DNA from 3 places in the Duganella rhizosphaerae genome. Region 3 is predicted to be linked to each of the others. Evidence: predicted binding sites of a transcription regulator. Region 3 holds the regulator's gene; each other region holds the start of a gene.
What was found. Region 3 encodes FliA, which starts transcription of late flagellar genes. Its sites were predicted from a motif close to CTAAAGTTTNNNNNNNNNNNGCCGNTA; they were not measured.

Region 1 (3,256 bases), on a different contig from region 3:
GATAATAGCACTGGCGGTTCTGTCCATCGAGGACTGGAATGCCGGTAGTTGTTTTCCTCGCCTCCCATACACGCCACTGAACCTTTCCGGAAGATAGTTTTGATAAATCCGCCACTCTTTATTCGTATCATCATCGCCCGCCCGCGTCTGCTCATTAGCGCATTGTTCGGACTGGCCGTCATCTGGCTACTGCCAAACGCCTTTGCCAGGCACACCGTCACGCGGATGCTGGTGGGCTGGAATCTAGGCGCCTGTCTGTATCTCGCGCTGGCGGCCCGCATGATGTTCTGGTCCAGCCATGAGCGCATGCGCAAGCGTGCACTGCAGCAGGACGACGGTCGCCTGTTGATCTTGACGCTGGTGGTGTGCGCCGCGCTGATGTCGATCGGCGCCATCGTCGCTGAACTGGCGGTGGTCAAGGACATGCAAGGCATGCTGCGCTACGCGCACGCAGGCTTGGCGGCATTGACGATCGTGACGTCCTGGGCCTTCACGCAGATGATGTTTGCGCTGCACTACGCGCATGACTATTACGCGGCCCAGGCACGCGGAATGTCCGGCGGCCTGGATTTTCCAGGAGGACACGCCCCCGACTATGGCGACTTCTTTTATTTCGCTTGTGTGATCGGCACCTCAGGGCAAACCGCCGACGTCAGTTTTACCCGTCGCAATATGCGCCACACCGGTACCGTCCATTGCGTGCTGGCCTTCTTCTTCAATGCCACGCTGGTGGCGCTGACAATCAATATCGCCTCCGGCCTGTTTTGAAATGGACCTAGGCAGCACTTAACGCTGCGCCAGGGTGCATCGCGATCTGGCAGCGGCGGCCGGAACGCGCCGCCCGCCCCCCCCTAAGCCTTGGTATCGATGATGGTACCGACGGTACCGGTGGTTGCCTTGGGTTTCTCGATCTCGCCGACCTTGCTGCCGTCGTTGTCACCGTCGCTGTCTTGCCCCACGCGCTGGGGCTGCGCGGCCTGTGCCGGCGGAGTGTACGGCACGCTGGTGGAACTGCGGATTGCGGTCGTCATGGCTTGCTCCTTGTGATTGAAAAACAATGTCTTAGCTTATTAACGGCATAGATCGCCAGAACTTGACCGGCATCCAGCAGCGCCCAAGTGCTCGACACTAGCGATCCAACTTCTTAGGCTTGTACAACTAGGGGCGCTCACCTATATCGAACGCGGCGGCGAATAGCTTGCCACCTCCAGCCTCGCGCAAGGCGCTCTCGATCTACCCCGCCTCGAACAGATCGACCGCAGGCCTAAGCGGGGCGACAGGCATCCCGACACCGACAGGCGTAACCGCGGCCCTAGGCTGCAGCATGAGGTCTCGCCACTGGGCGGCGCGCCGCTGTTCAACACCAGCACCCGCTCTGGCCATGACACTCAGCAGCCACGGAAGCAGCGACAGCCGCAACAGCGCCGTGTCGGACCTGCAGAGCACCTTCGTGCAAAACCGGGGAGCGCAGGCACCAGCGGCGCCATCGGATCGACCTGCACCTCAGCCGTCAGCGTGCAGAAATAGCCATGCAAAAAAACCGCGCAGGCATAATCTTTTAGTCTACTGCGCCGTTAATCAGCACAGTAGCCAGACATACTCGCGACGCCGGACGCGCCGATCATAGAAAGAGCCTGCGATGAACCCCATTCACATCTCCAGCACGACGGCCCAGCCCAGAGTCAACGAGGTGAAGCCCGCCGGCGGCGTCGGCACCGCCCCTGTGGCGGCTCCCGCAATCGCTGCGGCGGAGAACAAGCCTGCGGTGGTCGACAAAGTGCAGTTAAAGAATTCTGTCGACGCGATCAACCGTTTTCTCAAAGTTAACAGCGAAGTCCAGTTCAGCATCGACGACAGCAGCGGCCAATCGGTGATCAAAGTGGTCGACACCGAAACCCATAAGGTGCTGCGCCAGTTCCCATCCGAGCAGGCACTGGAAATCGGCAAGGATCTGGAAAGCAAAAAGGGCTTGCTGCTCAAAGAGGTCGGCTGAACTTCCTTCGCGCTAAATAAGCCGAATCCGGTTTACATGGGTCGGCACTGGCCCCCGCGACGACGCCGGCGACCGCTGCATGACCGTCCCTTGCCGGTGGCGAAATCCCGCGGCGACAAGGTCAGGGGCGCTGCCGGTCAGGTGATCGCAATCGGTGGCATGCAATTGATGCCGGCTTCGACCAGCGCTTGCTTCATCGGCACAGTCCGATCTAAATAATTTGAATTACATGCATTTGATCTGTATCAAATAATTTAGCAGTATGTTTCTGTATAACTTCCAACAACTTGCTAAGCACACCTTCCGAATCTGGCATGGTGCATGTCATCCCACTCCTGCTGATCTCTTGGGGCATGACCTCTAGTCGGCAGCCCGCGTCCCATCAGCAATCTGGAGTGCCCACACGTGAACATAACCAGCCTCACTTCCATCCGGTACCTCCGGCCCCGCGTTCTTGCGGCGTTGTCGCTGGTGCAGCTACTCGGCAGTCCGATACTGGCGCATGCCCTGCCTGCATTTGCTCGCCAGACAGGTCAAAACTGCGTAGCCTGCCATGCTGGCGGCCAGTTTCCGGAATTGACGAGTTATGGCCGCCTGTTCAAGATGACAGGCTACACCATCGGCAGCAGAGCCATCCCACTGTCGGCAATGGGGATTGCAAGCTATACCAAGAGCTCGTCGCCCACTGACGATCCCACGTTTGCCAAGGATGCTGTCGCCCTATTCCAAACCGGCAGCGTGTTTGTCGCAGGCAAGATCAACGAAAATGTAGGCGTCTTTGCGCAAGCGACCTACAACAATTACGACAGCCAGAATCCCGACAGCGGCAGGTGGCAAGGCAAGTGGGGATCCGACAATTTTGAGTTACGCTACGCTGATCGCCTGATCGATACAGATCGTGATTTGATCTTCGGCCTGACCCTGAATAACAATCCATCGCTGGCCGACCCTTGGAATACCGCGCCAGCCTGGATGCAGTACGTGCCTACTCAATTCGGTGTCACCGGTCCGGATGCTGCGCCCATTGTGTCGCAACTGGGCACTCAGGCCGCTGGCGTGGCCGCGTATGCCTTCCTGAACCAAACCCTGTACGCGGAAGTGGCGGCCTATCAAACCGCCAATGGCGCCTGGTCGTTCCTGAGTCAAGGCACAAAGAACGCCGATCAGGTCAAGCTACAGGGTAGCAATCCCTACGCGCGACTTGCGCTGAGCCACGACTGGGGTCCTCATAGCGCCATGGTCGGAATCATGGCGATGAATGCC
Region 2 (3,256 bases), on a different contig from region 3:
AACGACGGCATCTCGCTGGCTCAAACGGCTGAGGGTGGCTTGAGCACGGCAGGCGATCTGCTGCAACGTATCCGCGAACTGGCAGTCCAGTCCGCCAACGGCACCAACTCCGATTCCGACCGCAAGTCGATCCAGGGCGAGGTCTCGGCCCTGTCGAACGAGCTGGACCGCGTGGCCAACACCACCCAGTTCAACGGCCAGAACGTGCTCGACGGTTCGCTGACCTCGGCCCAGTTCCAGGTCGGCGCCAACTCCGGCCAGACCATCAACATCGGCGTCGGCTCGGCCAAGGCCACCGACCTGGGCAACAACACCTCCACCTCGACCTACGGCGGCGCCCGCGTGTCGGAAGCGATCACCGGCAACAAGAACAACATTACCGCGGACGAAACGCTGACCCTGAGCTCGGGCGCCGGCGTCACCACCAACGTTGCGGTCAAGACCAGCGACAGCGCCAAGACCATCGCCGCGGCCATCAACAGCCAGGCCGGCACCAGCGGCGTGAGGGCTTCGGCCGTCACCAGCGCCACGCTGTCGGGCTCCGACCCTGCCAACCCGACCACCGGCCTGAAAGACGGTTCCTACCAGTTCACGCTGCGCGGTTCCAACTCGGTGGCCAACGACAAGGAATCGAGCGCCGTCACCATCGCGGCCCAGGTCAAGGGCGGCGACGTGTCCTCGCTGGCGCAGGCCATCAACGCCCAGAGCGGCACGACCGGCATCAGCGCCACCATCAAGACCAATTCGGCCGGCACCGCCAAGGAAATCGCCCTGAGCGACGCCAACGGCGACGACATCCAGATCCAGAACACCAACACGGCTGCCGACGACGGCCTGGCCACCGCCTTCCTGCGCGGCGCCGACAAACCAGCGTCGGGCACCACCGCCGCCGTGGTCGCCACCGGCGTCACCTTCGGCGCCGGCGGCGCCGCCGATACCGTCGACAACTCGGGCGCCACGCCGGTCATCAACGCCGGCGCCGGTTCCAGCATCACCGTCGGCGGCCACCTGGACTTCTCGTCGGACAACGGCTTCTCGGTCAGCAGCACCGGCACCGCCATCGTCGCCGCCACCCAGGCCAGCTCGCTGCAATCGGTGTCCAAGCTCGACGTCAGCACCGTGGCCGGTTCCAACGCCGCCCTGAAGACCATCGATTCGGCGCTGAACCAGATCAACAGCAACCGCGCGTCGCTGGGTGCGATTCAGAACCGTTTCGCCTCGACCATCTCGAACCTGAATACCGCGACCGAGAATCTGTCGGCCTCGCGTAGCCGGATTCAAGATACCGACTTCGCGTCGGAAACGGCCAACCTGACCCGCGGCCAGATCCTGCAACAAGCTGGCACCGCCATCTTGGCCCAGGCTAACTCGCTGCCGAACGGCGTGTTGTCCCTGCTGCGTGGTTAAAATCCGGGGAAGGGTCGGCGGACGAGCGCCGCAACTCTGACTAGGTTCCCCGGTTGATTTATTCAGCCGGGGATTTTTCACAAAGGAAGCATCATGACTATCGATACCATCGGCTCGGCCGCCCAGGCCCGCCCAGCAGACCGTCCGGCCAGCGCCGCCGGCGGCGAAGTCGCCGCCCACGGCGCCGCGCGCACGCCGGCCACGGCGGTCGAAACCGCGGCCGCCGTCAAAGGCCCGGCCAACGTGCCGACGCTCGACCAGGTCAACCAGGCCGTATCGCAGCTGAACAAGTCGGCGCAGGCCAAGTCGCAAGGCCTGGAATTCTCGGTCGACAGCGACACCAAGCGTACCGTGGTGAAAGTGATCGACCAGACCACCAAGGAAGTACTGCGCCAGATTCCCTCGCCCGAGGCGTTGGAAATCGCCAAATCGCTGGAATCGAAATCCGGCGCCTCCGGCTTGCTGATCCAGCAAACCGCCTGAAGCGGCCGCGCTCGCGCGCGCCGCTTTTTCTGTCTTCATGGCATCCTGCACGCAGGAGCGCCGCCACTGCGGATCTCGCCGGCCACGTCCGCTGCGGAACCGCCCCGCCACGCCCCGCGCCGCCGAGCGCCGCCCGTTTTTTCAGCTTTGCCTGAACTGGCAGGTATTCTCCCCTCTCAAGTCCGGTTTGATTCTGCCGATATTGTCTTATATTATTGCTTTACTTAGGAGCACAACGTGGGCATCTCTTCACCAGGCATCGGCTCGAACATTCCGGTCGACTCCATCGTCAGCAAGCTGATGGCGGTCGAGTCGGCGCCGCTGGCCGATTACGACAAGAAGTCGGCCAGTTATCTGGCGCAGGTGTCCGCGTTCGGCAATTTATCCGGCGCGCTGGGCTCGTTCCAGACCGCGCTGGCCGGCCTGACCTCGGTCTCCAGCTTCCAGACCCTGATCAGCGCGCCCAGCGACACCACGGTGATGACCGCCACCGCCAGCAGCACCGCGCAGCCCGGCAACTACCGCGTCAACATCAGCCAGATCGCGCAGGCGCAAACGCTGGCCGCGACCGGCCAGAAGAGCACCACCGCCGCCATCGGCCTGGGCGCCAAGACCACCATCAATTTTTCGCTCGGCACCACCGGCGGCGGCACCTTCGGCATCGCCGGCGTCAAGCTGGGCCCCAGCCTGTCGAGCGGCGGCGTGTCGACCGGCTCGCTGAGCATCAACAACACCGCGATCGCCACCGACGGCAGCACCCGCAGCGCGCGCCTGCTGGCCGACGCCATCAACGCCAAGAGCGCCACCACAGGCGTGTCGGCCAAGGCCTCCACCACCGCCACCGACGCCACCCTGTTCGGCGCCGCCGGCGCGTCCAGCTACGGCAATGTCGACACCAGCGGCGGCGGCACCTACAAACTGACGGTGGGCGGCGTGGAAATCGCCGTCCAGGCGGCCGGCGTGGCGGCCGGCGCCGCCGGCGGCGTCACCGCCGCCTCGCTCGACGCCGCGCTGGCGCCCACCAGCGCCGTCGGGCGCGCGCTGGCCGACGCCAACATCACCGTCAGCGGCACGGCCGCCGGCGGCGACCTGCAGTTTCTCAACGCCGACGGCAGCAACATCGCCATCGCCGAAGCGGTCGAAGGCAGCGTCACCGGCGGCATCGGCAACAGCGGCACGGCCAACATCGGCTCCAGCACCACGGCGGTCGGCTCGATCACGCTGGTGTCGGCGGACGGCAGCCCGATCACCGTCGGCGGCACCGATCCCAGCAAGGCGGGCTTCACCGCCGGCGTCGGCGGCGCCTATCTGGGCGCCAGCTTCACGGCCGACTCCAGCCGCACCAGCGGCAACATCGTCATCGACA
Region 3 (3,256 bases):
AACAGGGCGGCGTGTTCGCGCTGGTCGGCCCGACCGGCGTCGGCAAGACCACCAGCACCGCCAAGCTGGCCGCGCGCTGCGTGATGCGCCACGGCCCGGACAAGCTGGCCCTGATCACCACCGACGCCTATCGTATCGGCGCCCACGAGCAGCTGCGCATCTACGGCAAGATCCTCGGCGTGATGGTGCACTCGGTCAAGGACGAAGCCGACCTGCGCATCGCCCTCAAGGAATTGAAGAACAAGCACACGGTGCTGATCGACACGGTCGGCGTCAGCCAGCGCGACCAGATGGTGACCGAACAGGTCTCGATGCTGCAAGGCGCCGGCTCCGACGTCAAGCGCCTGCTGTGCCTGAACGCCACGGCCACCCAGGAAACCCTGAACGAAGTGGTGCGCGCCTATCAGGGCAGCGGCCTGGCCGGCTGCATCATGACCAAGCTGGACGAAGCGGCCGCGATCGGCAACGTGCTCGACGTGGTGATCCGCCAAAAACTCAACCTGTTCTACGTGTCGAACGGCCAGCGCGTGCCGGAAGACCTGCACCTGGCCGATCCGGCCTACCTGATCGACCGCGCTTTCAAATTGAAACGCGATGTCGCCGCCACCCAATACCTGGACGCCGAACTGCCCCTGCTGATGAGCAACGGCCAGCACGAGCAAGCAATGCGCGAGGTGCACCTTGGCTAATTTCGATTTCGACCAGGCGGAGGGACTGCGCCGCATGCTGGCGGGGCCGCAGCCCCGCATCGTCACCTTCCTGTCGGCCACGCCGCAGGACGACAAGGGCGCCATGCTGGTCAACCTGGGCGCCTCGCTGGCGCGCGCCGGCAACGACGTGCTGCTGGTGGACGCCTGCGCCAGCGCCCATGGCGTGGCCTCGCGCCTGGGCGTGGACGGCGGCGCCAGCCTGCTCGACGTGGCGCGCCAGGAATGCGCGCTCAACCAGGTGATCCACCAGGTGCCGCAAGGCTTCGCTGTGGCGTCGATGACACGCGGCGTGGCGCGCAGCGGCCCGGACGAGACGCGCCGCCTGGCCAAGGCCTTCGACGTGCTGGCCAAGCAGACCGGCATCGTCATCGTCGACGGCGAGTTCGACGGCGTGGCCTTCCCGGTGCCGGTCATGGCCAGCTCGGAAATCGTGGTGCAGGTATCGAATAGCGCTACCTCGATCAAGGCCGCGTACAGTATGATCAAGCGCCTGAACCAGGAGCTGGGTCGGCGGCCGTTTGGAATTCTGGTCACCGGGGCTTCCGAATCGGAAGCAAAGGTGGTATACGATAATATGGCACAGGCAGCCAGCCGATACCTGGCGGTCAATCTCGTTTCGATGGGATCGGTGCCGGCGGATGAATACCTGCAACGCGCGGCACGCTTGGGGCGTGCGGTGGTCGATGCGTTTCCGTTGGCCGGGGCTTCGGTCGCGTTTCGTCAACTGGCGGGGCGCTTCGCGCTGGCCGGCTCGCCATCTTTCCGTTAAGGGAGCATCACAATTTTAGCGCTTAACCAATAATAAACGGCTATGTACACGGTCAAAGGGAAAGTGGACAAGGACTCTTTACTGACGGAGCATATGCCGTTGGTCAAGCGCTTGGCCCATCACATGAAGGCGAAACTGCCGCCCAGCGTCGAAGTCGACGATCTGGTGCAAGCCGGGATGATCGGCCTGCTCGACGCCATCAGCCGTTACGAGGATACCCATGGCGCCCAGTTCGAAACCTACGCCGTGCTGCGCATCCGCGGCGCCATGCTGGACGAACTGCGCAACAGCGACTGGCTGCCGCGCTCGATGCGTCAGAACATGCGCAAGATCGAAACCGCGATGAGCACGCTGCAGCAGCGCCTCGGCCATCCGCCGACCGAATCGGAAGTGGCCAAGATGCTCAAGCTGTCGCTGGCCGACTATCAGGAAATGCTGTCCGACGGCGGCGGCCACCAGCTGGTGTACTACGAAGATTTTCACGACGACGACGGCAACGACAGCTTCCTCGACCGTTACTGCTCGGACGAGGAGAGCGACCCGCTGCGCTCGCTGCTGGACGGCGACTTCCGCCAGGCCGTGATCGACGCCATCGACGCCTTGCCGCCGCGCGAAAAAATCCTGATGGGGCTGTACTACGAAGAGGAGCTCAACTTGAAAGAAATCGGCGCCGTCATGGGCGTATCGGAATCGCGCGTATCGCAGCTGCATACGCAGGCCGTGGCGCGGCTGCGCGCCTCACTTCGGGAGCGGTCTTGGACTGGGCCAGCGTAGCCGGGGTGCTGCTGGCGCTGGCCGGCATCATCGTCGGCCAGACGCTCGAAGGCGGCAAGCTGGCGTCGCTGCTGCAGCCGGCCGCGTTCGCGATCGTCGTCATCGGCACCTTCGGCGCGGTGATGCTGCAGACCCGTTTCAAGACCTTCATGCGCGGCGTGCGCATGCTGCGCCTGGTGTTCGCGCCGCCGGCCGACACCCGCGCCGTGCTGGCGCGCGACATCAACGCCTGGAACCTGGCGGCGCGCCGCGACGGCCTGCTGTCGCTGGAGCGCTATATGCTCGCCTCCAAGGACCAGTTCAACACCAAGGGCCTGCGCCTGATCGTCGACGGCATCAACCCCGACAAGCTGCGCCAGATCCTCGACACCGAAATCACCGCCTACGAAACCGAAGAACGCCAGGCGGTGCGCATCTGGGAATCGGCGGCCGGCTATTCGCCCACCATCGGCATCCTGGGCGCGGTGCTGGGCCTGATCCACGTGATGGAAAACCTGTCCGATCCCAGCAAGCTCGGTTCCGGCATCGCCGTGGCCTTCGTCTCGACCATCTACGGCGTCGGCCTGGCCAACCTGTTCTTCTACCCGATCGCCAACAAGCTCAAGGCCATCGTCACGCAGGCGGTGCACCAGCAGGAAATCGCCGCCGCCGTGTTCTACGACATCGCCACCGGCGACCACACGCGCGTCATCGACGAGCGCATCGCCACGCTGATGCGGGAACACTGACATGCACAGCCGGCGCGCCCGCAGGAAGTTCGACGACGAACCGGAGAACCACGAGCGCTGGCTGATCTCCTACGCCGACTTCATCACGCTGCTGTTCGCCTTCTTCGTGGTGATGTATGCGATTTCGGTGGTCAACATCGGCCGCTACAAGGTGCTGTCGGTGGCGCTGGGAGACGCCTTCGGCGGCGCCGGCTCGGCCAAGCCGGTCAACACCGAAGTGCCCAACCTGCCTATCCCCAATCCCAATCTGCGGCGCCACGCCGAATTGCTGCGCA

Region 1: the regulator FliA is predicted to act here: its motif matches at 1,551-1,577, upstream of RUGAMON1_RS24560 (flagellar protein FlaG).
Region 2: the regulator FliA is predicted to act here: its motif matches at 2,066-2,092, upstream of fliD (flagellar filament capping protein FliD).

The regions. Positions count from the first base shown of each region.
Region 1 covers NZ_BPWK01000013.1:193,607-196,862, reverse strand. Annotated here, with positions in the region: gene RUGAMON1_RS24570 (DUF1345 domain-containing protein) at 49-768, shown strand; gene RUGAMON1_RS24565 (hypothetical protein) at 852-1,031, opposite strand; gene RUGAMON1_RS24560 (flagellar protein FlaG) at 1,640-1,993, shown strand; gene RUGAMON1_RS24555 (cytochrome C) at 2,399-3,256, shown strand, end outside.
Region 2 covers NZ_BPWK01000031.1:2,832-6,087, reverse strand. Annotated here, with positions in the region: gene RUGAMON1_RS32095 (flagellin N-terminal helical domain-containing protein) at 1-1,407, shown strand, start outside; gene RUGAMON1_RS32090 (flagellar protein FlaG) at 1,501-1,890, shown strand; gene fliD (flagellar filament capping protein FliD) at 2,128-3,256, shown strand, end outside.
Region 3 covers NZ_BPWK01000012.1:28,239-31,494, reverse strand. Annotated here, with positions in the region: gene flhF (flagellar biosynthesis GTPase FlhF) at 1-689, shown strand, start outside; gene RUGAMON1_RS22755 (MinD/ParA family ATP-binding protein) at 682-1,479, shown strand; gene RUGAMON1_RS22750 (RNA polymerase sigma factor FliA) at 1,522-2,253, shown strand; gene RUGAMON1_RS22745 (flagellar motor protein) at 2,235-2,981, shown strand; gene motD (flagellar motor protein MotD) at 2,983-3,256, shown strand, end outside.